Regions from separate parts of the Mesobacillus boroniphilus genome, predicted to be linked through region 1. Evidence: riboswitches for the same ligand, from Rfam matches in the RefSeq annotation. Region 1 holds a riboswitch; each other region holds the start of a gene.

Region 1 (7,695 bases):
CAATTACATATGGCCAGGAGATTTAGTACAGAATATGGTACATATTAAAGACTGGATTGGGTGATTGTATTTGGAAGTGCAAGCGTTGCAAGAGGTCGAAAAACTCGCCTTAAAAAAGCACACGATTTTTAAGCAAAGCAAAATCCGCTATCTGGCAAGGGCTGCCCTTGCTTCGATGTTCATAGGCTTTGGGGTGATTGTCGCATTCAAGACGGGAAATCCCTTTTATGTAGAACACTCGCCCTTTGCCTACCCTATAGCCGCGATTACCTTCGGTGCCGCGATCATCCTGATTGCCTATGGAGGAGGAGACCTGTTCACAGGGAACACCTTTTACTATACGTTTACGGCACTGCGGAAAAAAATGGCCTGGATGCAGGTGGCCAGGATGTGGATTTACAGCTATATCGGCAATATCATCGGCGCTGCCGCATTTGCTTTTTTGATTTACACAACGGGATTGTTTGACGATCATTCTGTAAATGGATTCTTGTTAAGTGTCGCTGAAAAAAAGACACTTGCACCAACATCAGAGCTTTTTTTCAGGGGAATTCTCTGTAACTGGCTCGTCTGCCTCGCGTTCTTCCTGCCAATGTCGATGAAGGGCGACGGAGCGAAAATGTTCGCAATGGTGTTTTTCGTCTACTGCTTCTTCATTTCGGGATATGAACACAGCATCGCCAATATGTGCACCTTCGCGATTAGCATGGTTCTGGACGACCCCCAGTCTGTTACTTTTGCAGGTGTGATTCACAATCTCATTCCCGTAACCATCGGCAATCTCATTGGAGGGGGAATCATGATGGGCTGGATGTATTACTATGCGAATAGTCCGTTTTTTGAACAATAAATAATCCCAAAATAAAAGCCGGATTTAGATCGTCTCTAAATCCGGCTTACTTGTTCTATATCCAAACGGAGTCCTGCTATCTAAAGATATCATAACAGATAACTTTGTCACTCCGTTGGTGCATCTTAATGTTTTTGTTTGTAGTAGGTAATCCCTAGTGCAAAAGCCAGCACGGTCCCTTTCACGATATCCATCGCATAATACGGGACAGACATCATTACAAGTCCATTTTGCAAAATGCCGATCAACACAGCACCGACAAAGGTTCCGAACGCGTTTGGCTTGCCAGCACCGAGGACGGAAAAGCCAATGAAAGCAGCGGCTACCGAATCCATTAAATATGGGGAACCTGCATTGATTTCCGCAGTCATGACGCGGGATGCCAAAACAACTCCGCCGATTGCCGCGAATAATGCAGATAGCAGATAGGCTGCTGTTTTATAACGGTTGACCGGGATGCCTGAAAGCCTTGCCGCTTCTTTATTCCCACCGATCACATACATATAGCGGCCATGTTTTGTGTACGTCAGGAATATATGGACGATGATGACAGCGATGGCCATGATCAGAATAATCCACGGTACCTGCCCTATTTTAGCAAAAAACGTGCTGATTGTTCCTGTTGAAAAACTCCCATCAGGCAGAATCATATTTTCCGAAACAGTGGCGCCCTTCGTATAAGTCAACGCCGTTCCCTGAATGATGAACATCATCGCTAATGTCATCAGCATATCCGGAATCTTCAGTTTTACGATCATCAATGAATTGAGTGCCCCTACAATCAAGGCAGCCGCTATCGCGGATAGAACGGCAATCAAGGTGTTCTGGGAAAACCAGACAAACATCGAAATGACGATGGCATTGGATAGTGAAGCGACAGAGCCGACAGATAAATCGAAGCCATCCACCGTCAGCGAGATGGTGATGCCAATCGCGATGATGGTCACGATGGAAATCGAACGTAGGATATTAATGACATTATCACCGTTGATAAAAGAAGGATTCGCTGCCGCAAAGATTGCGACCAGGACAAAGATTGTCAAAATCGTCCCATATTTATATAGGAACTGGAACAGTTCGAAGGTCTTTTTCGGCGTTGGATCTTGCTGCAATGGGAGTTTCGCTTCCATCCTATCTTCCTCCTGTTGAATAAAATAAAAGTTCTTCTTCTGTAGTTACGGCTGTTTCAAGCTCCTTAACAGGTTCACCGTCATAGAGCACGTAAACTCGGTTCGTGATGCCGGTGATTTCTGACAGTTCCGAGGATGCGTAAATGACACCCTTCCCTTGAGCTGCGAGTTGGGCAATCAGCTCAAAAATATCCCGTTTCGCTCCTACATCCACACCCTTTGTTGGCTCATCAAAAATATAAACGTCCGCATCGGCAATCAGCCATCTGCCAATCGCTACCTTCTGCTGGTTCCCCCCTGAGAGGTTTTCAACTTTAGCCATTTCCGATGAAGTCTTGATGCCGAGAGCTTTTATGTATTCCTGCGCTGTTTTCTTTTCAGCACGTTGGTTGATAAAGCTTAAAAACCTGGTGAATTTCTTGAGGTTGACCGCGGTAAGATTGGAAGTGACCGATTCTGCGACAAGGACCCCTTCCTTGCGCCTTTCTTCAGGCACCAAGGCCAAACCGCTTTTTACTGCAGCATGAGGACTCGTTAGGTTAAGGATTTTTCCTTTTAGCTTTACGGTCCCGCTCTTGGTTGGTCCCGCGCCAAACAGTGCTTTGCACAGCTCTGTCTTTCCTGCCCCGACCAGGCCGGCAAGCCCGACAATCTCCCCTGCTTTTACATGGAGGGAAGTATTTTTCACTTTATCTCCATCTGATAAGCCTTCGACCTCCAGAAGGGTTTCTCCGAATGTGCTGAACTTTGCTGGGAATTGGTCTTCCAGCTTCCGGCCGAGCATGTACTCAATCACTTGGTGGGTGTCGACCTCAGGAATATTCCTTTTTACCACCAGCTCGCCATTTCGCATAACCGTCAGCTCATCGCACAATTCAAAGATTTCCGGCATTCGATGGGAGATGAAGATGATGCCCACATTCCTTTTAGCCAGGTCCCTGACAATCCGGAACAATTCCGATGTTTCAGTATGACTGAGAGGAGCTGTTGGTTCATCAAGAATTAAAAAGGAGCATTCACTTGAAATTGCCCGGGCAATCAGGACAAGCTGCTTTTCGGCAAGCGTCAGTTCCCCGGCAAGCTTTTTTACAGGAATGTGAAGGTTCATGCTGGATAGGATCGACTCGGCCTTTTTGAAAAGCTGCTTCCAATTCATCCAGTGCTGTTGGCCCATCGCCTGCACCGTTTGGTTGAGCATGATATTTTCAGCCACTGTCAACGATGGGATGATGGCTGTATCAACCTCCTGGTAGACCGTCTGGATGCCGAGTTTTTGTGCATCAGCTGGTGTCCTGATTTCGACACTCTCGCCATCGAGCTGGATTTCCCCTGTGTAATGATCGTGGGCACCAGAAAGCACCTTCATTAACGTCGATTTTCCCGCTCCATTCGCGCCAATCAACGCCTGAATACTTCCTGTTGCCGTGTTGAAATCCACACCGTTCAGCGCTCGCACCCCCGGAAAGTCAATCGTGATGCTCTTCATCTCCAATCTCTTAACTGCCATTCCGGTTCCTCCTCCCTATCAATCTGCAAAGCAGACACTCTCTTCGATTTTGAGAGTGTCTGCCCGGTTTGATTTTGTTGGACTGGAAAAAATCGCAGAAAATTTCCAGTTCGCCAATAAATTTTGATTTTCGCCAATTAATCCCCTGAAATCGCCAATAAATATGTGAACGCCGCCAATAAAATTCGATTATCGCCAATTAATTTGTGAAAACCGCCAATATAATTCTCAACGTCTAAAACTCGGGGCACATTATGAAGAAATAACGTTACTTTTTATAATGCTCCTTCAATTTTTCCATCCAATCTTCCAAAAATGCATCAGACTTGCCCCAGCCTTCGATAATTTCAGCAAGATTCACCATGTTCACCGGATTTTTTGATTGCTGCAGCTTTTCCTGTGAAATCAGTGATGCTTCAAGGTCATATGTTGCTGGTGTTTCTTCGCCGGCCAGCTTTTTCGCCAGCAATCTCATATTCACTTCTCCGATAAGCTTAGGATCAACAGCGGCGGTGTATTTCCATGGGCTGCCTTCTCCCTGGATTTCCTGCAAGTCAGCATTGGAAACATCAATTCCGTAAATTTTGATTTCTTCTCGGCCAGCTTCCTTGATCGCACGAGCCGCGCCAATTGCAAAAGCGTCCCATGTTGCGAAGATCGCATCAATTTCTCCTTTTGGATGCTTGTTCAGCATAGCGGACACCGCGTTTTGCGTCTGGACGCTTGTATCTGCAGCCGCTACTCCAAATCTTTCAACCTCTTTGATTCCTGGATTCGCATTCAGGGTTTCCTGGTAAACTTTATTTCTTCTAACCATTGGCGGGAAGCCATCGACCCAGAGGTAGACGATATTCGCTTCTCCATTTTGGTCCTTCACAAGTTGTTCTAATGCCTGCGTTGCGAGTGCTTCATCATCCTGGGATGTAAGTGTGACTCCTTCTACCTGAGCCAAATCCGGATTTGAGTCGAAGGTCACGACGCTTTTGCCGTTATCAACTAATTTCTTTACGTCCTCTACCGTTGCTGCATCATCACCATGGGAAATGATGAAACCATCATAGTCCTGCTGAAGCCCCTGATTAATCGCGTCATGGAATTTGGCTGTATCTCCATTCGCCGTGAAGACATCTACCTTGAAGCCAAGCGCTTCACCCTCAGCCTTCGCTCCGGCTAAAAATTGCGCAGTATGGTCATCTCCGCCAATCTTGCGAATGACTTTAATTTTGACTTCCTCACCTTTGGCAAATCGCTCCGGTACTCCTTCCACCGGACCGCTAGCCGTCTTTGTATCTCCTCCGCCACAGCCTGTCAGCAGCAATGCGGAAGCAACTGCACCTAAAAATACTTTTTTAATTCCTTTTTTCATCTGACTTTCCCCCTTTGATTGATCTGCTTGGTTAACTAAAATAAAAAAACCTCTCCAGAAAAGAGAGGTTTCAAACGCAGTAGAATACAAAGGTCGGATTCCTCTCTTATCTTTCAAAACAAATGATTGTTTTGCAGGATTTAGCACCAATTCCAGTTGGAACGGTTGCTGGGCGTCATAGGGCCAGTCCCTCTGCCACTCTTGATAAGAGAATTTCTTTATTAAGTTAATGTTGCAAATCGATAAATTTTACTTTAAACTCCTATACTCATATTGTCAATAATATTATGAAAATTTAATTTTATTATTTTTCAGTACCCAGAAAAAAAGGAAGACCCTAATTCGGAATCTTCCTTTTTTGATTATTCCTTGCCTGCCGCGGTCATCCATTCAAACTGGCGGAGCTTCACTTCGTACAGTGTCAATGGGTCGCGGTAAAGCTCTGGGTTGATTCTCATTTTTTCAAGTTCGATCTTTCCGAATTCGATTTCGGCCTTGGCTTCTTCTACTGCTTCTTCAAGAACGTTGAATGGGTCTTTGAAGAACAGGTTCACATCGCGTTCAATCGATTTTTCAAAAATCTCGAATTGCTGCAGAAATCTTTTCGCAATGGTTACGCCGATTTCATAATAATCTTCCGTCTCGAGATAGGTTTTGTATCTGTTATAAAGCATCGCATTGTTTTGCGGCAGCACAGCAAGAAGCTTGCCAGCACTTTTTAGGAAGAACTGCTGTGGCGTCGAGCGGTTCATGATGTTGACCTTTTCATAGTGGACACCGTTCGTCATCCGGTCTGCATCACGGCGCCAGTCATCAAGTACCCTGAAATCACAGTCGAGGCTGATCCGCTCATCCCCATAAATGGAGTTAAAGCCCTCAGCCATTTCATTCAAATAGTTTTGGCTTTGGTCAAATTCGTCCTTCGAAAGTTGAATCCAGCCTCTCAAATCATCATGGAATTTCGGCAATACGGTTCCATCGAGATATTCCTGTATTCTCTTATTCATTTCTTCGTCCATATCAGTATGGATCTTTCCGAAATCGCTCTCCTCCGTCACCAATTCAGAGCAACCTCGCAGTATTTCCGGTATCTTTTCAATGATTTCTGCACGGGTTTCATCCTTGATTTTACGGTATGACTTCTGGATGGATCGTGATTTTTCTTCTTCAATGTCTCCCAACTGGTTGATCGCGCCGTTAAGCTTACCCACCATTTCTTCATTCCAGCTGTTTGATTCTATATGGTTATTCTCGATTTCAATTCGCTTATCGAGCAAATACGTGATGGCCCTTCTGACGAAGAACTGAAGTTTTGCGGTGCGTTCCTGCTCGAAGTCGACTGTGCTTCTGTTTGTCCTAATGAAATCAGAGAAATCTTTTAGCTGCTTGCCTTTATCGTAGTTAGATGAGAAAGCAAACATTTTTGAGTCAGGATAGTATTGGCTGATTTCAGCCCATGTTTGGTCAAAGACATCTATTGCCTCCTGCTGACTGTATATCACATCTATTTTGTTCAGCAGGAAGTGTATAGTCAGATCCGGGAAGTACTCTGAAATTTTCGAGAGGATTTCCCTTTCTTTTTCCGTAAAAGGATCATTCGCATTGAGCACGAAAAGCATACTATCAGCAAATCTCAAGTAATTGTACAACGGGTGCTTGTCATAGTTATTGCTATTGACTCCTGGTGTATCAATCAGTGCAAGTTCATGGTCGCGCAGGAATGGGAACTCTGCCTTGAAATCAATGATTGTTTCATTCTTGTGCGTCTGACGGCGTATTCCTGCAGATTCCTTGAAGTCCTCGAGATCCGTGATTTGGCGGACATCCGTATCCGTGATTTCAAGGATTTCTGGATTCTCTTCATTCTGGAAACGGATGACAGCAGCAGTTGGTGACGTGATCAGTTCTTCCCCAACAATGGTATTGACGAAGGAAGACTTCCCGCTACCTGATAAACCGGCAATCAACAGGTTATGGAGATTGGATTCTTGCAGCTCCTGGACCATCCACTTAATCTTGTTGCCAACCTCTATCTCATGGTTTTCTGCCCATTCAATGATTCTTTTGAATAGCTGCATGCTATCCCCGTAGCCATCATGGTACTCGCGCGAATTCAGCACGATATTTTCAGCATCGTGAATTGCGGACGAGGTGATGCTTCCTGGAAATACCTCATTCCACGCAATGATAGAAGATGCGGATACAAGGCTGTTAGCGGGACTTGTGATTTTCAGCCAATTTGTAAGCAATTCAGGGATCAATGGGGAAATTTCCTTGATTAATCGATCTCCGTTAATCAACTCGAAATATGTGTCCTGATAGACCGCTGACAAGTGGGTCCAGCCATCTTTTCTATTGCCATCCATTCCGCTGAACAATTGGTTGAATTCCCTTAGCCATGTCATGTATGAACTTTGATCCTTGTAGCTTTCCCAAAGGGATACAGCCAGTTGCTCAAACCGGCTTCTGTCCACCTGGAAAAGAACAGATAATGCTTCGTTAAAATAATCCGGTGCGAACTGTACTGTATGCCCCTGCTCTACATATTGATTCAAGACGTCGAACCACTTAGGCGAACCCGTACGAACACCTTCATTGACTGCCAGCTCGACTTCATTTCCCCAGTCTTGATGCTCTTCAAAGAAAGCGCGGGCAATCTCCGTTACGCCAGGGTAATCTGGATCAAGCGCCACTGATTTCTTGATGACAGCAACCGCTTTATCTAGCTTGCCCTGCTCTATGTAGAGCGATAAGAGCTGAAGGCCGCTTTCAATCCTGAGAATATTGCTTTCCGTTTCAATCGACAGGTATAGCTCTTCCGCGGAAGTAAGCAGACCCAGTT
Region 2 (7,695 bases), on a different contig from region 1:
TATATTGATGAAGAAGATGAGCGGCTAATCTATGCTGTCATAGCCCTGTTAGAAAAAGGGATGGATGAAAATCTATTAAAAGAGTGGATTGTGAATCTATCAAACAACGTAACAGAGATAAAGAATACAACTGGCTATACCCCCTACTACTTCAGGATGAACACTAATTTAAATCAATTCATAAAGTCACTTTATTTCCGACTGCTGTTTTTAAACATCGGTCTGCAAACACGACAGGAGATTGAACACATCTTAAAACCTCAAGTCTTGGCTTAATACTTCAAACACTAAAAAGAACGCAACCCCAGTTGCGTTCTTCTCACTCTTATAACATTTGATTGGCCAATGCTATTATATCTTTCTTCAACTGAATAGAGGTGATGTCAGGATTACTGTATCCAAGCATATAATAAATTCCCTCTTTTGTAAAAATAAGAGAGCCTTCATGATAATTCCCCACCGTCCCATCAGATAATTGAACTTCCTCCCCTAATGGTCCACCATACTCTACTTCAAAATTATGGACAGTAATCATGAAAATGATGTTATCCTCTTTATTTTTTGAAAAACTGTTAAAATTGACTACTAACTCTTTCCCATCGTGCTTAAAATCTTCAATGGTCATCTTTAGCGGCATTGCCTCAAAAGGAAAATCCTTAGGTGGGTTTAATTCAAATGGCAATGCTTCTAAGCCCAATTTTAGAGATGGTACATTATATTGGATGGGAATACTTTTCAACTGTTCCTCGGTGGCATTCCCAGTTTGTTCAACTCTCTCTAGTTTGCTTGTATCGAGCGCATCGTTTTGTTTTTGCTGGCAGCCGAAAAGCAATAATACAAGGACTATAGGAATAAAAGATAACTTTTTCATCTGTTCTCCCCCTTTATGTTTTAATACGGAAGAACCCTTGATAAGTTTCAAATATTTCCCAAAACATTCATGTCATCTTGTCACTGTCCCATACTCTACAGCCAGCTCTTCTCCTAAAAACTTTGCCAGCTCGAGCATGCCAAATTTCCCTGCTTTTGCTTCAGCATCTGAATTATAATTTGTATTTGTATTGATATCGTAAGTGAAAATTTCCCCTGATTCATTTCTGATGAATTCAATACCAGCAACATTTATATTATTTACTTCTAGTACTCTCTTATATTTTTCAATGATTGGGTCGTCGAATCCATCGATAACCAGGAATTTCGGCTTTTCTTCAACTTCTTCCCCAACAGGGCAGAAAAGGTCTCCGATTTTGCAGGCATCAGCCGGGCACAATTCAAACCCTTCAGATGTATCAACTCTCACCGCATAAATAAACTCTCCGCCGACAAATTCGCATCTTGTAATATAGCTTTCCGGGGACTGGACATATTCCTGGATCAGCGTCACACCATCAACCGGTTCTTCAAAAGAAGGTCCATCAACATATGACTTCAGTGCTTCAATCGATTGAAACAGCTGAACCCCAAGACCTTTTCCAGCGCGATTATGCTTAGTTATAAATGCTTTCCCGTCAAATTCCTTCGCAGCATCTAATAGCTGTTTTTTCCCGACAGCCGCAATTGTCCTCGGAGTCCTTACACCATGCTTGTTCAGCTCAAGATATTGCTTAACCTTGCTTACCTCCAGTTCCAACGCCCGGGATCCGTTATACACCTTCCTTCCATGGGTTTCCAGCCATGATAAAACCTGTGCCGTATATTCAGGGGCGAAGCGATGTCCTCTTGTATGAGAAGAAGCACTCATTCTGCTATAAAAAATCCCCTCAGGTGGTTCCTTTGATAAATCAAGGAGCCCCTCGTCAAGATGCCATTCTTCAAATGGAACTCCCAGCTCTTCCAGCCGCCTTGTCAAATGGACTGTCCATTCGCTATTTTCATGGATAATGTATACTTTACTCATTATTTCTTCATCTCCATAGTCTAAATTTTATCAAACACTCACTTGCTTCCTTTTTGCCTCAACAAGCGGCATTACCTGACTAGCAAAGCGTTCCATTTCCTCGAGCTGCGGGGAGAATTGCAGTAATAGCAAGCCTAAACCTGCTTCTTCATACTGTAAAATCCGCTCGGCGATTTGCTCTGGTGTACCGACTAAATTCGGCCGCAATCCACGGTTCGATACAGAATAATCTTGGAGGTGAATCTGCTGTTCAAGCTGAGACTTACTCGTAAAATCTTTAAAACCTGCATATGCACTGGATTCTTTAACATCCGTGATACGCCCCAATTCAGCAATGGCTTCCTCCTCTGTATCCCGGCAAATGACATAAGCAGCCATTCCGAACACTGATAGTTCTGGATTTGGAGTTGATGCCCTGCGTGTAATCATATCCGTTATTTTCCGCTGTATTTCTTTTACTGTCCCGCCATGCATGACATAGGCATCGCATTTTTCTATAATCGTCTGCTTCCCTTTCTCGCTTTCTCCGCCGGCGTATAAAATCGGATTCGGGCGCTGGACTGGTTTCGGAAACAGCTTCGTGTCCTTCAAATCGTAAAACTTACCTTCATAAGAGAAGCTATCTTCACTCCATAGTCCCTTGAGTAAATCAATGAACTCTGTAGTCCGTTCATATCTTTCATCATGTTCGGTAAAAATCCCGCCGTACTGGCGTGCCTCTTCCTCCCACCATGCTGAAACTACATTAAGAGTAAAACGACCGTTGCTGATTTGATCTATGTTTGCTGCCATCTTTGCTGTTACTGCAGGATTATGGAAACCTGGCCTTACAGCAGCCATGATCTCGATTTTTTCAGTTACAGAAGCCAGAGCAGCAGCTGTAGTCCAAGCTTCAAGGGAGTCATGCTCAGGACCTTTGATATCATTCAGATATAACTCTGCTATCAAAGTGGTTGAATAGCCCCATTTTTCTGCTGATTGAATCACCTGCTTTGCATAATCAAAGGTAGGCGGCATGTTTTCATCCTCTGCATTCCTAAGCCATCCGCCAAAAATCGGCAGCCAAAATCCATATTTCATCTCAATCTCTCCACTTCTTATTTAATCACAACTTAACCAACCTGATAAGTCGGTTTTATAAAAAAACATTAGAGGCTCATAAATAAGCCTCCTAACATAAAAAGCTCCCTTCTTTAAGAAGAGAGCCTTAGAATACTCTCTTCTCATCTTTCAGACAAAATTGTCCGCAGGAATTGGCACAGTATTCGTTCAGAACCTGTTGCCGAGGTTTCGCAGGGCCTTTCCCTCCACCTCTCTTGATAAGAAGATATCATATATTAATTTTAATTTATTAAAGTGATAATATTCTAAATTCATCCAAAAGTCAATTCGTTTATCGAAACATTTTTTATATTCCTAGTGGAAATCCCGACAGAAATTTATTGACCCTCTGTGAGGCCTCCGTCAGCCTTTCTGGAGGCTGAACCATAGCAATTCTCACATACCCTTCTCCTTGTTTGCCAAAAGCATCACCAGGAACCACGACAATCCCTTCCTCATCAATCAGCTTGAAGGCAAAATCACGGGATTTCCAGCCGGTCGGAATTTTAGCCCACACAAACATCGTTGCCGGAGAATTGGCCACTTGCCATCCGCTATTCCGAAACCCGGATACTAAAGCATCTCGCCGAACTTCATACTGTTTTAGCTGATCCTTCAGGAAAGAATAATCAGAAGTCAATGCAGCAATTGCTGCTTTTTGAATTGGATAGAAAATTCCATAATCGATATGTGATTTAAATGAGGCAAGAAGATTAATAACTTGAGAATTCCCGGCAACATAGCCAATGCGGCAGCCTGCCATATTGAAAGTTTTGGAGAGTGAGTTGAACTCTACTCCGACCTCCTTTGCACCGGGTACAGATAAGAAGCTTATTTGCGGGTTATTATCATAAATCAATTCAGAATAGGCGAAGTCATGTACGACCAAGATGTTATGTATTCTGGCGAACTGAACCACCTCTTCAAAAAAGCTGCGATCTGCCAGTGCGGTGACTGGATTTCCAGGATAGCTCAAGATTATCATCTTCGTCTTTTGTAAAATTTCAAGAGGAATATCATTAAGCTGCGGCAGGAAATTATTTCCCTCCAGCAAAGGCATTGGATAAATAGTTCCGCCTGCAATTGTTACGCTAGCTTCATAGATTGGATAACCTGGATCTGGAACAAGTACATAATCACCAGGATCAATGATTGCAGTAGCAAGATGGGCAAGACCATCCTGAGAGCCCATTAGCTGCAGGACTTCGGTTTCAGCTTCAAGTTCAACCGAATAACGCTGCTGGTAAAAATATTTAACTGCCTCATTAAATTCACTTATTCCCTTTAGCGTGTATCCATATTTCCCTGGATCCAGTGAATACTTTACAAGCTCATCAATGACAAAAGGAGGCGGCGAAAAATCCGGACTCCCTATACTCAGGTCGATCACATCTTTCCCTTTCATTAAGGCAGTCTGCTTACGGTCTACCACTTCCTGAAAAATACTTGAAGTCATTTTTCTAATCTTTTCCGATCCGTAGAGATTCATGGGAATTCCCCTTTACTGTTTATTTCTTTAACGCTGTAAATTGTTAGAACTTTTAAAATATAAATTCGATTATATCAGGGTCCCTTTTTCAATTCTAGTAAAAAATAAAAAAATGAGCTGCTTTAGCAGCTCATTAAGTAACTTCCATATCAAAACAATAGATGTGCGATTGGCGCTACAATGATGAGAGTTAGGATAGTCCTCTGAACCCAGATGACTACCAATTTTCGCAGGCTGATGGGTATTTCTGTCGACATAATGCTTGGAATCAGCGCAGAGAAAAAGATAATAGCTGACACAGAAACAACACCGATGACAAACTTTGTGATCATGGGGGCTTCTGTTACAAGCAAGGCAGGCAGGAACATTTCAGCAATTTCGATTGCGGATGCCTTAGCTGCCAGCATTGGCTCTGGAATCTGGAGGATTAATGTAAATGGGTAGAAAATATAGCCAATAATATCGAACACTGGGGTGAATTCCGCTAATACGAGCCCTAACAATCCTACAGAAAGAATCGACGGCAAAATTCCCATCGTCATAATGAGTCCATCCCGCAAGTTATCCAAAATGTTTTTTCCAAGTGCAGGCGCCTTGTTCGATGCGCTCATAGCACCAGCCCATGCCGTTTTCAAGCGATGTTCCTTCACCGGTTCTTCAGGTACTCCTTTGCCCTCATAATATTCATCACTAACCGTTCGCAAAGGGCGCAACCTCACCGTGATAGCGGTTACAAGAAACGTAACTAAAAGCGTTGTCCAGAAATACGTGTTCCACACTTCCATTAATCCTAAAGTTTTTGCGACAACAATCATAAATGTAACAGAAACAGTCGAGAAACCTGTTGCGATAATGGTGGCTTCTTTTATAGTATACTTACCTTCCTTGAACACGCGATTGGTAATCAGAAGGCCGATTGAATAGCTTCCTACAAAGGAAGCTACGGCATCAATCGCAGCCCTTCCTGGTGTCTTCCATACAGGTCGCATTATAGGCTGCAACAATACACCAAGGAATTCTAGCAGACCGTAGCCTACCAGCATTGCTAAAAATACAGAGCCAATTGGTACGAGGACACCAACCGGTATAACCAACTTTTCATACAGGAATGGTCCCATGTTTGGTTTAAATAGCCATGCTGGCCCAACTTTAGTCAGCAGCATTAACGCTACGACAACGCCAAGTACTTTTAACAAAGAAAAAACGATAGTCGCCGGATTCTTGTTCCACGTTTTTCTGTAAAACGGATAAATGGCCCCCAATAAAATAACAATAAATGCATAATACGGAGCGGCTGCAGAAAAAGTGGTATTGATCCAAGTAACTAAGTGGTCGAGCGGTATTGATGATTTTTCACCAACAGTGATTGGAACAAAAAACATGAAGATGCCAATCGCACTAAATATGAAGAACTTCATCTTACTTACAGTTGATGATGGTATTTCCGGCTGTTTGCCAGGCTTCAATTGTGGGGTGTTCTGCACATGAATTCCTCCTTCGTTTGATTATTCTGATTATTTGTAAAAGAGGAGCATTCTTATGCTCTTCTAGTTACCGAAAGAAAAGTTGTTCTTATTAATACTTTATTCAATGCCATTTGAAATTAGAGTGTACATGGCATAATTTTTTAATAGACCTATTCATTTAAATTCGATTATGGATTGTGAAAACCCTCTAGCTTTTTAACCAATTCTGTGTAATTTTCCCAAAATAAAAAGAGCTGCCAAGGCAGCCCTTCACTATGTCCGTGTAATAATCTTATCAATAATCCCGTACTCCAAAGCTTCCTGGGCACTCATGAAATAATCCCGATCGGTATCCTTTTCGATTTTTTCCACCGGTTGGCCAGTTCTCTCGGATATAATCTGATTCACATGATCACGCAGCTTCAGGATTCTTTTAGCGGATATTTCAATCTCCGTCGCCTGGCCCCTTGCACCTCCCAGAGGCTGGTGTATCATGATTTCACTGTTTGGCAGTGCGAATCTCTTCCCTTTGGTACCGGCAAGCAACAGCATGGCTCCAAATGATGCGGCCATTCCGATACAGATTGTGCTGATATCGGGCTTGATGTATTCCATCGTATCAAAAATCGCAAAGCCCGCTGTGGTTGAACCTCCAGGACTATTAATATAGATGGAGATATCCTTTTCAGGATTATCAGCTTCAAGGAATAAAAGCTGAGCAATAACGCTGTTTGCCACCTGGTCATTGATTTCATCTCCAAGCATGATAATGCGGTCTTTTAAAAGACGGGAATAAATATCGTATGAACGCTCTCCCCGGTTGGATTGTTCGATTACATAAGGAATTGTACTCACTTTGGTCCTCCCTTTCCTGCTTACGCAGCCATTTTGAAAGTAGAGAGAGGTGAACGGGAGTGCAGAGACATTTCCGGTGAACATGGAGCAAGTGACGGGATTTTCTGGATATTCTCAAGCAACACAGTCGGATCCTCAGTCTGAAGCGATTCGCAAAGCAAGTCAGACAATAGCTTTTCTTCTTCCTCGTTCAGTTCCTGATCCACTTCACGCAGGCTTCCTTCCCGCTCGAGCCTTTTCCTGGCACGATAGAGCGCTGCTTTAACGGCCATTTCAGTTGAATCCAGCAGCTCGGCAATCTCGCGTGATTGAAAGCGAAACGCTTCCTTAAGGATAAAGATCACTGCCTGCTTCGGCGTCAATTTAGACAGTACCATCTCGACTGTATCCCTTACGCTCCCATGAGTGAATGATGCAAGATTTTCTGGAATCCCTGTTATCTCCCGGCTTTGCTTCCTGATAGTATCCACCCATTGGTGATAAGCGATTTTTTTCAGTAAAGCCGAGCTGATTTGTGACGGTTCATAATGGCGAATCGCCTTTACCGTTACTTCCTGAACCAGGTCGTCGCCGTCCCAACTGCTCTTCGTAAGAAAACGGCAATACTGCTGCAGACTTTTATAGTGCATCATGATCACGGAATCCTCTGCTCTATTCAAACTCCTGAGTTTATCGATAGACATCCTGTTCACTCCTTTGAACCTCTCTGCCCCTTAAACGGTTTGGGGGAGAAGAAAGATACGGCCTTATAAAAAGATTTTTCTTACGATGATTTCAGTATATGCTGAAGTTTATTGATCCTACCCTTTCATCGAGCGCTTTTGCCTTTTTAGGAAAAAGAACCCTGAAATAAGTAAGAGTACCACAATCCCTCCAAATATATATGC
Region 3 (7,695 bases), on a different contig from region 1:
TCAAAAAACAAATCCTACAGGTGCTTTCAAAACATCTTCATGTTAATCACATAATAAAGAAACCAGTGCATAAATCACACTGGTTCCAAAGCATTTCTACTATTATATATTCTATTGCTTATGAGTGAACTTTTCTGTCTAGGTCAGCGACCATCCGTTGGCTTTTGATATAGTCTCTTTCACGTTTTCTTTCGACTTCCATTCTTGCGTCATGGTTCATGCTGTATACCTCGTAACTAATTCCATGAGCTCCATGCATCGCTTTTTCCATTTCACTTGTGTAGTTCAGTTTTAGCTGACTAATAGTGAATCATCCCTTCGGTTTTTCGCTTTAATAAGCGTTTTTTTGTTATTGCAATGGTAACACCTTTTGTTTACCACTATCAAAGCGTTTAAAACCGTTAATTTTTGGATGTGGTGGAATAAGGGGGCTTAACGCTACTTCAGCTCTGGCATTCGTAGAATACTGGCAAATTCCTCCCAAATGAAGCCTATCCTGTTACTTAACAGCCAATTTATCTTTAATAAACAGCTTTTACTGCTTCAAAGTATTCAGTTCGACCATTGCTTCCTGGACGAGAGTCACGGCCTGGCTCATTGCCGCACCGCCGCCAAATGCTGCTGTAACTCCAACAGCTTCCAGAATTTGTTCCTCAGTCGCCCCCTGGTCAAGGCAGCCTTTTAAATGATAGATAATGCAATATTCATCCTGTGAATACAATGAAATCCCTAAAGCAATCAATTGCTTTTCTTTTTGCGTCAATGTACCCTCCTGGAAACAAACTTCCGTGAACGCATTATAATGGCTGGCGAGCTCAGGCATTTTTTGGGTAAAAACTCCCAGTCCTTGCTTATATTCATGAAGAGCTGCTTCTGTTGAATTTCGAGGTTCATAATGATGCTCCATTGCTTCCACTCCATTCTGCTTTTTTCTCGGTTAGTATGTTAAATTTCGGAGTCGGTTATGCGGCAAAAAAGAAAAGCAGGCTGCACGCCTGCTTCTTTCGAAAATTTATTCTTTGACTGGCACGACAGCACCATCATATTTTTCAAGGATAAAATCCTGGATCTCTTTTGAATGAAGTACTTCAACTAGCGCCTTGATTGCCGGCTTGTCTTTGTCTCCTTCACGAACGGCAATTACGTTCACATATGGAGAATCGCTTTCCTCGATTGCGATTGAATCCTTTAATGGGTTCAATCCAGCGTCAATTGCATAGTTAGAGTTGATTAAAACGGCATCGCCTTCGCCATTGTTGAAGATTTGTGGAAGCAATGCTGCTTCATATTCTGTATCGAATTTCAATTCTTTAGGGTTTTCTGCGATATCATCAACAGTCGCTTTTACTTTATCTACGCCTTCTTTAAGAGTAATCAAGCCTTCTTTTTCAAGCATTGTCAAGATACGGCCATGGTCTGCGACAGAGCTGCTCATGATAATGTGGGCACCTTTTGGCAAATCGTCAAGAGTAGTGTGCTCCTGAGAATAGACACCGATTGGTTCGATGTGGATTCCGCCAGCATTTTCAAACTTATAGCCGTGTTCAGCCATTTGTGACTCAAGGTAAGGGATATGCTGGAAGTAGTTTGCATCTAGCTCTCCTGACTCAAGAGCCTGGTTAGGAACAACATAGTCATTGAATGTCTTGACTTCCATTTCAAAACCTTTTTCTTCTAGAAGCGATTTAGCTTCTTCTAAAATTTCAGCGTGCGGTACGTTTGAAGCACCGACGACGATTTTTTTGCTTTCTTCATCGCCGCCTTCTCCTCCAGTATTTTCCTCAGAAGTTCCGCAAGCAGCAAGTCCTGCAGTTAAAACTAATGCTAATAGAGCTAATAACCATTTTTTCAATTCAAATCTCTCCTTTATCTTTTATCTAATTTTCTAGTGAAGAAATCACCAACAAACTGGATTATAAACACGATAATTAAAATAACGATTGTCGCCATCAAGGTGACATCGTTCCGGCTTCTCTGAAAACCTTCCATATATGCCAGGTTGCCAAGACCGCCTGCTCCGATGACCCCGGCCATCGCTGTGTAACTGACTAGCGCGATTGCCGTCACCGTGATACCGGAAACCAGTGCTGGCATCGATTCCGGCAATAGCACCTTCCAGATAATCGTCGTCGTCTTGGCTCCCATTGATTTTGCTGCTTCAATGACTCCCTTATCAATCTCACGCAAGCCAATTTCAACCATCCTTGCGTAAAATGGAGCCGACCCAATGATCAATGCTGGCAATGCCGCGTTTTCCCCAATCATCGTTCCAATAATGAACTTTGTAAAAGGTATTAAAAGGACGATTAGAATAATGAAAGGTATTGACCTAAAAATATTCACGATCGCACTCAATACTAAATTGACCGGTTTGTTTTCCCATATATTGCCCTTAGAGGTCAAAAAGAGCAGCAGTCCAAGGATTGCTCCAAGAATGAAGGTAGCCACAACGGAAATGGCACTCATGTATAGTGTCTCAACTGTCGCTTCCCACATTCGGTCCCAGTTAACATTCGGGAACAATGTTTCAACCATTTGAGATCACCTCCACGCCGACTTCATGCTGGCCGATATACTCAATTGCCCGAGCCAATTCGCCCTCGGAACCATCAAGATGGATGAACAAAGTTCCATACGAACCATTTTGGGTCTGCGAAATTTTCCCCTGGACAATATTGACCGTTATTGAAAACTCACGAATCAAGTTGGTGATCAGAGGCTGTTCTGTTCCTTCACCTACGAATGTCAGCTGTACAACGCGACCGTGTGGATATCGCTCAAGCAAGTGGTCAACTGTTTCCTTTGTTTCTTCCGGTTCTGTCACCTGCTGGACGAATCTTTTCGTAATCGGCTGCTGAGGATTTTTAAACACTTCCAATACAGGTCCTGTTTCAACAATCTTTCCGCCTTCCATTACAGCGACTCGATGGCAAATCTTCCTAATAACATGCATTTCATGAGTGATCAGGACAATCGTAAGACCCAGCCTCTTGTTGATGTCCACAAGAAGATCAAGGATTTGGTCAGTCGTCTGCGGATCAAGCGCTGAAGTTGCTTCATCCCCAAGAAGTACTTTAGGGTTATTAGCCAGAGCCCTGGCGATTCCAACCCTCTGCTTTTGACCGCCACTTAACTGTGAAGGATAGGCATCTCCCCGGCCCTCAAGACCTACAAGTGTGATTAATTCTTTTACCCGTTTCTCTCTCTCAGCCTTTGGCACTCCGGCAATTTCAAGCGGGAACGAGATATTCTCTGCTACTGTTCTTGACCAGAGCAGGTTGAAATGCTGGAAAATCATGCTGATTTCCTGGCGAGCCATACGCAGTTTCGCTCCCTTAATCTTTGAAACTTCCCTGCCAGCTACTACTACAGAGCCTGATGTCGGGATTTCCAAGCCATTCAGCATCCGGATCAAAGTACTTTTGCCGGCACCACTGTAGCCGATGACTCCATAAATTTCGCCTTCCTTGACTTCAAGGTTGACATCATCTACCGCCTTAACCTCTCCCTTGTTGGAAGGGTAAATCTTTCTGGCATTTTTTATCGTAATCAATTGACTCCCCCTCTTTGCAACCGAGTATTACACACTTATTAAAACCGTTAAATTTCCCTAAAAATAAGAAGGTTATCAATCTAGTTTCCCATTCCCTAACCGAAAAAATTCAAACTCAGCGAAAACGGGCAATAGTCTCTTATCCTAAACGGGAAGATTGTGCTCTTGTGGTAAAATCTTTTCGAACAAGCTTTTCGGCTATAACTTTTAAGCATTTTTTCGAAAAGGGCAAAATAAAAGCCTTCCTGCAAGTGAGCAGAAAGGCATAGTAATAGTGGATTCCTTTCTCTCATCTGCCAAAGCGATCTGCTTTGTGTGAATTGGCACCATTTCAGCAAGCAATGCTTACTGACGGTTGCCGGGTTTCATAGGGCACTTCCCTCCACCTCTCTTGATAAGAGCACGCTATTAAATTATCTAATCGGTTTTAAGTTACGAGTGTGATTGTAGCACGTAGTAAAAAAGAGTGTCAATAAAAATTATTTTTAAATATTTTTTAGGATATTATGGATATTTAAGCCCTTGCCGGGATTCCTGGCACACCGGTCGCCTTTTCGATTGCCTGCTCCAGGTCTTCAATTATATCCTCGACATTTTCAATCCCAACGGAAAGTCGGATTAAATCTTCAGGTACTCCCGCTGCTTTAAGACCGTCTGAATCTAGCTGCTGGTGTGTTGTGCTTGCTGGGTGGATGATCAGGCTTTTTGCATCACCAACATTCGCAAGGTGGGACCATAATTCTAATGAGTTTATCAGTTTTGCCCCGGCTTCCCTGCCACCTTCGATTCCAAATATGACAACTGCTCCGGCTCCCTTCGGAAGATATCGATCAGCGAGTTTTTTATCAGGATGGGATTCATGCCCCGGATAACTGACCCAGGTAACAGCAGGATGCGATTCAAGGTATTCTACGATTTTACATGTATTCACAACATGTTCCTTCATCCGTACATGCAAAGTTTCTACCCCAAGATTGAATTGGAATGCACTCTGAGGACTGATCGCCGGTCCAAGGTCACGTAAAAGCTGGACTCTTGCCTTAACGATATATGCGGCAGCTCCGATTGCCTCACTATACACAATGTTATGGTAGCTGGAGTCCGGCTCATTGAAGCCTGGGAATTTAGGAGACTTCCAATCGAACTTCCCTCCATCCACAATGATCCCGCCCATGACAGTGCCATTTCCTAATAGCCATTTGGTTGCCGAGTGGATGACGATATCTGCGCCATGTTCAATTGGCCGGCAAAGATATGGTGTTGCAAATGTGTTATCGATAACCAGCGGAACACCAGCTTCGTGGGCAACTTCCGCAACAGCTTCAATATCCAGGACCCTGAGACTTGGATTGCCGATTGTTTCTGCATAGACTGCTTTTGTTTTCGGAGTGATTGCCCTTCTAAAATTGTCAGGGTCAGTTGAATCGACTAGATGAACTTTTATTCCGTACTTAGGCAGGGTTACAGCAAATAGATTGTAAGTACCTCCATATAGATTAGAAGCAGCGACAATCTCATCACCCGCATGCGCAATGTTCAGGATGGCCATCGTGATGGCAGACATCCCGCTTGATAATGCGAGAGCACCTATACCACCCTCAAGCAATGCCACTTTTTCTTCCAGGGCAGTAACTGTCGGATTATGTATCCGTGAGTAAATGTAGCCCGGTTCTTTAAGCGCGAATAAATCTGCTGCATGCTCTGTATTTTGAAATTGGAACGCATTGCTCGAATAAATGGGAACTGCCCTTGCACCGGTTACTGGGTCGGGTGCCTGGCCACCATGTACCCCTAGTGTTTCAATTCTGTAATTTTTTTGCCCATTAGCCATCTTCATCTCTCCAATCTAAATAATTTATCTGGAAAAATTGATACAAAAAACCCTCTTCCTAAGAAGAGGGTCATTTATCATCTCTCCTTATCTTTTCAGAGCAAAAACTCTGCTGGAATTAGCACCGTGTTTCACAACCGGTTGCCGGGCTTCATGGGGCCAGTCCCTCCGCCTCTCTGGATAAGAATATTCAATTTCGTTTTTACTGCGTTAAAGTGATAATATCACGTCCCAAATTAACAGTCAATATATTTAGACTATTCAGATAAAATTTTATACAGGAAGTGGTCTTGCAAGATAAAATAACGATTCCAGCACCAATTGGGCTCGAAAAGGACAATCGATTGTAAAGTAATTCATTTTTACTCCCTGCCGCAGTTTAAGATCTCCATTAAATAATTGCTCTAAATGTGCATCCCTTCCTGAAATCTTTGCATTGGTTCCTGTATCTATCCAGGTTTCGCAGCAATCCACCTTGCCATCCCTGAAAAACAAGTAGTATGTGTCACTCTCTGCTACTATTTTTAAGTTTAAGTCTAGTTTATCTACCAGTTGAAGAACATGCTCTTTGTTCGGAATTTCATTCACAAACCTGTCAATTATTTCTCGCATTCCGATCAACTCCCTTATATTAAATATTCCTTGCCATTTGGGAAAAACCTGTTGGAATCCTTCGACAAATAATTCGCTAATAATGGAATTTGCATTGTGAATAACGTAAAAAAGACAATACCGTTTTATATTTCGGCATTGTCTTTCATTTCCCGAGAAATATATCCAAAGAAATACAGTAATCAAGCTGGTTTTGTATTCACCATGCCGGAATTTGGCTTATCCATCGTTTTGAAAACTATGAAGAAATAAGAGGATCCTACTAAATATAAACCTGCAGTAATGGTAAATACAGTCGCGTATCCCCAATATGAACCGTACTTCAGGACGATTCCAGTCGACACCGGTCCCATAACTGCCCAACCGAGATTAAAAACCATTTGATTTACAGAGTTGGCCAAACCTTTCATGGAATCATCAACCTTCGACATCATTAACGACATCTGGATCGGATTGCCGGCGTTCATAAGTGCCTGTCGAAACAAAAATCCTAGAGCAGCCAGCCAAAAATTCTGTGTATACGCTGTCAGCAACAGAAACGGCAGCGAGAGCATTTGCAAAACAACTACTGCTTTCACTTCACCAAGTCTGCGTACGACCATAGGCCCGATAATCATTGCTACAGCAGTGGCACCCTGCCCAAGTGAAATAACCAAACCAATCAATGAATTGGAAGCCATGAACCGGTCTGCAAAATAAAGGTTCAAATACGGAATGACCAAACCTGCGCCGAAGCCTATCATCAATTGCGCTACAGCAAACAGCAGAATGATTTTGAAGCTGACTTTGTGGGGAATGCCCTTAGTTTTTTCTTTTATATCGCTAACCGATATAAGAGATGGCCGATTTTCATTCAAGCTCATAATCGGGATAAGAGCAGCTATAAATAGACCCGAACCAATGATCAATGTGTACCGAATACTCTCCAATTCAGGAACGGCCATAGAAAATAAATCTGTAAGAATTCCGCCTAAAAGGCTTCCCACCACGTTTGCGGCAGTCATCGCAGCGAAATGAATACTGAATAGGTGCACTCTTTGTTCGGGCTTAGAATTTTCCGCAAGCCAGGGAATAATCGAAACCTGAATGAATGCTGACGCCAGTCCGGTCCCGAACGCAAACAGAATCAGCAAAGATTGGGTCTCGACCATGCTCCGGGCGAATAGGATAAAACCTGTCGATATAGCCCCATAAAACATTAGCTTTTTCCTGCCAGCCTTGTCGCTCATAATTCCTGCTGGAATTAGAATCAGGGCTGTTGCTAGAGAAGTCATAGAAATCACTTTTCCGTTAACCAGTTCATTGAATCCCAGTTCACGTATGTAAAAGTTATAAATAACCATGAAGATTCCAAGGCCTACCTGGGTGAGGATATTTGCCAAGAATGTAAGTTTTATGTTTCGATTATAGCTTTTAATGTGGGTAGCCCATTCATGATAAAGAGCCATTTTATTTCGCCCCTCAATTATTTCGATATACTAAATATAATCTTTTTGGAACGATATGTAAATGTTTTTTAAGTTAATGAAGTTATGTAAAATTTCTGTACTACCTGAATGTAAATTAGACAAAAAAAAACGGCTAAGCCGCTTATTTAAACTTTTACCTCTTTAAGTTTTTCGAATAGATACGGAACAGATTGAAAAGCGTAAATTTTCTCCTGAACCTCTCCTTTTTTTAACACAATCAGACATGGAAC

The links. Region 1 has a riboswitch for S-adenosylmethionine ahead of DYI25_RS20445 (sugar ABC transporter substrate-binding protein). Riboswitches for the same ligand answer to the same signal wherever they lie in the genome.
Region 2: it holds a riboswitch for S-adenosylmethionine, as region 1 does, so the genes downstream of both, DYI25_RS04705 (LLM class flavin-dependent oxidoreductase) here and DYI25_RS20445 (sugar ABC transporter substrate-binding protein) in region 1, are expected to answer to the same signal.
Region 3: it holds a riboswitch for S-adenosylmethionine, as region 1 does, so the genes downstream of both, DYI25_RS16125 (O-acetylhomoserine aminocarboxypropyltransferase/cysteine synthase family protein) here and DYI25_RS20445 (sugar ABC transporter substrate-binding protein) in region 1, are expected to answer to the same signal.

Annotation. Positions count from the first base shown of each region.
Region 1 covers NZ_QTKX01000003.1:634,318-642,012, reverse strand. The annotation lists gene DYI25_RS20460 (formate/nitrite transporter family protein) at 71-850, shown strand; gene DYI25_RS20455 (ABC transporter permease) at 976-1,980, opposite strand; gene DYI25_RS20450 (sugar ABC transporter ATP-binding protein) at 1,982-3,487, opposite strand; gene DYI25_RS20445 (sugar ABC transporter substrate-binding protein) at 3,756-4,853, opposite strand; SAM riboswitch class I at 4,957-5,064, opposite strand; gene DYI25_RS20440 (dynamin family protein) at 5,216-7,695, opposite strand, start outside.
Region 2 covers NZ_QTKX01000001.1:932,100-939,794, reverse strand. The annotation lists gene DYI25_RS04720 (DUF2785 domain-containing protein) at 1-276, shown strand, start outside; gene DYI25_RS04715 (hypothetical protein) at 326-871, opposite strand; gene DYI25_RS04710 (ATP-grasp domain-containing protein) at 944-1,897, opposite strand; gene DYI25_RS04705 (LLM class flavin-dependent oxidoreductase) at 1,928-2,977, opposite strand; SAM riboswitch class I at 3,118-3,223, opposite strand; gene DYI25_RS04700 (LL-diaminopimelate aminotransferase) at 3,306-4,487, opposite strand; gene DYI25_RS04695 (YjiH family protein) at 4,637-5,905, opposite strand; gene clpP (ATP-dependent Clp endopeptidase proteolytic subunit ClpP) at 6,227-6,808, opposite strand; gene DYI25_RS04685 (sigma-70 family RNA polymerase sigma factor) at 6,829-7,491, opposite strand; gene DYI25_RS04680 (hypothetical protein) at 7,609-7,695, opposite strand, start outside.
Region 3 covers NZ_QTKX01000002.1:672,253-679,947, reverse strand. The annotation lists gene DYI25_RS16145 (carboxymuconolactone decarboxylase family protein) at 536-907, opposite strand; gene DYI25_RS16140 (MetQ/NlpA family ABC transporter substrate-binding protein) at 1,013-1,852, opposite strand; gene DYI25_RS16135 (methionine ABC transporter permease) at 1,867-2,535, opposite strand; gene DYI25_RS16130 (methionine ABC transporter ATP-binding protein) at 2,528-3,553, opposite strand; SAM riboswitch class I at 3,840-3,954, opposite strand; gene DYI25_RS16125 (O-acetylhomoserine aminocarboxypropyltransferase/cysteine synthase family protein) at 4,068-5,384, opposite strand; SAM riboswitch class I at 5,469-5,571, opposite strand; gene DYI25_RS16120 (hypothetical protein) at 5,658-5,996, opposite strand; gene DYI25_RS16115 (MFS transporter) at 6,179-7,444, opposite strand; gene DYI25_RS16110 (thioredoxin family protein) at 7,591-7,695, opposite strand, start outside.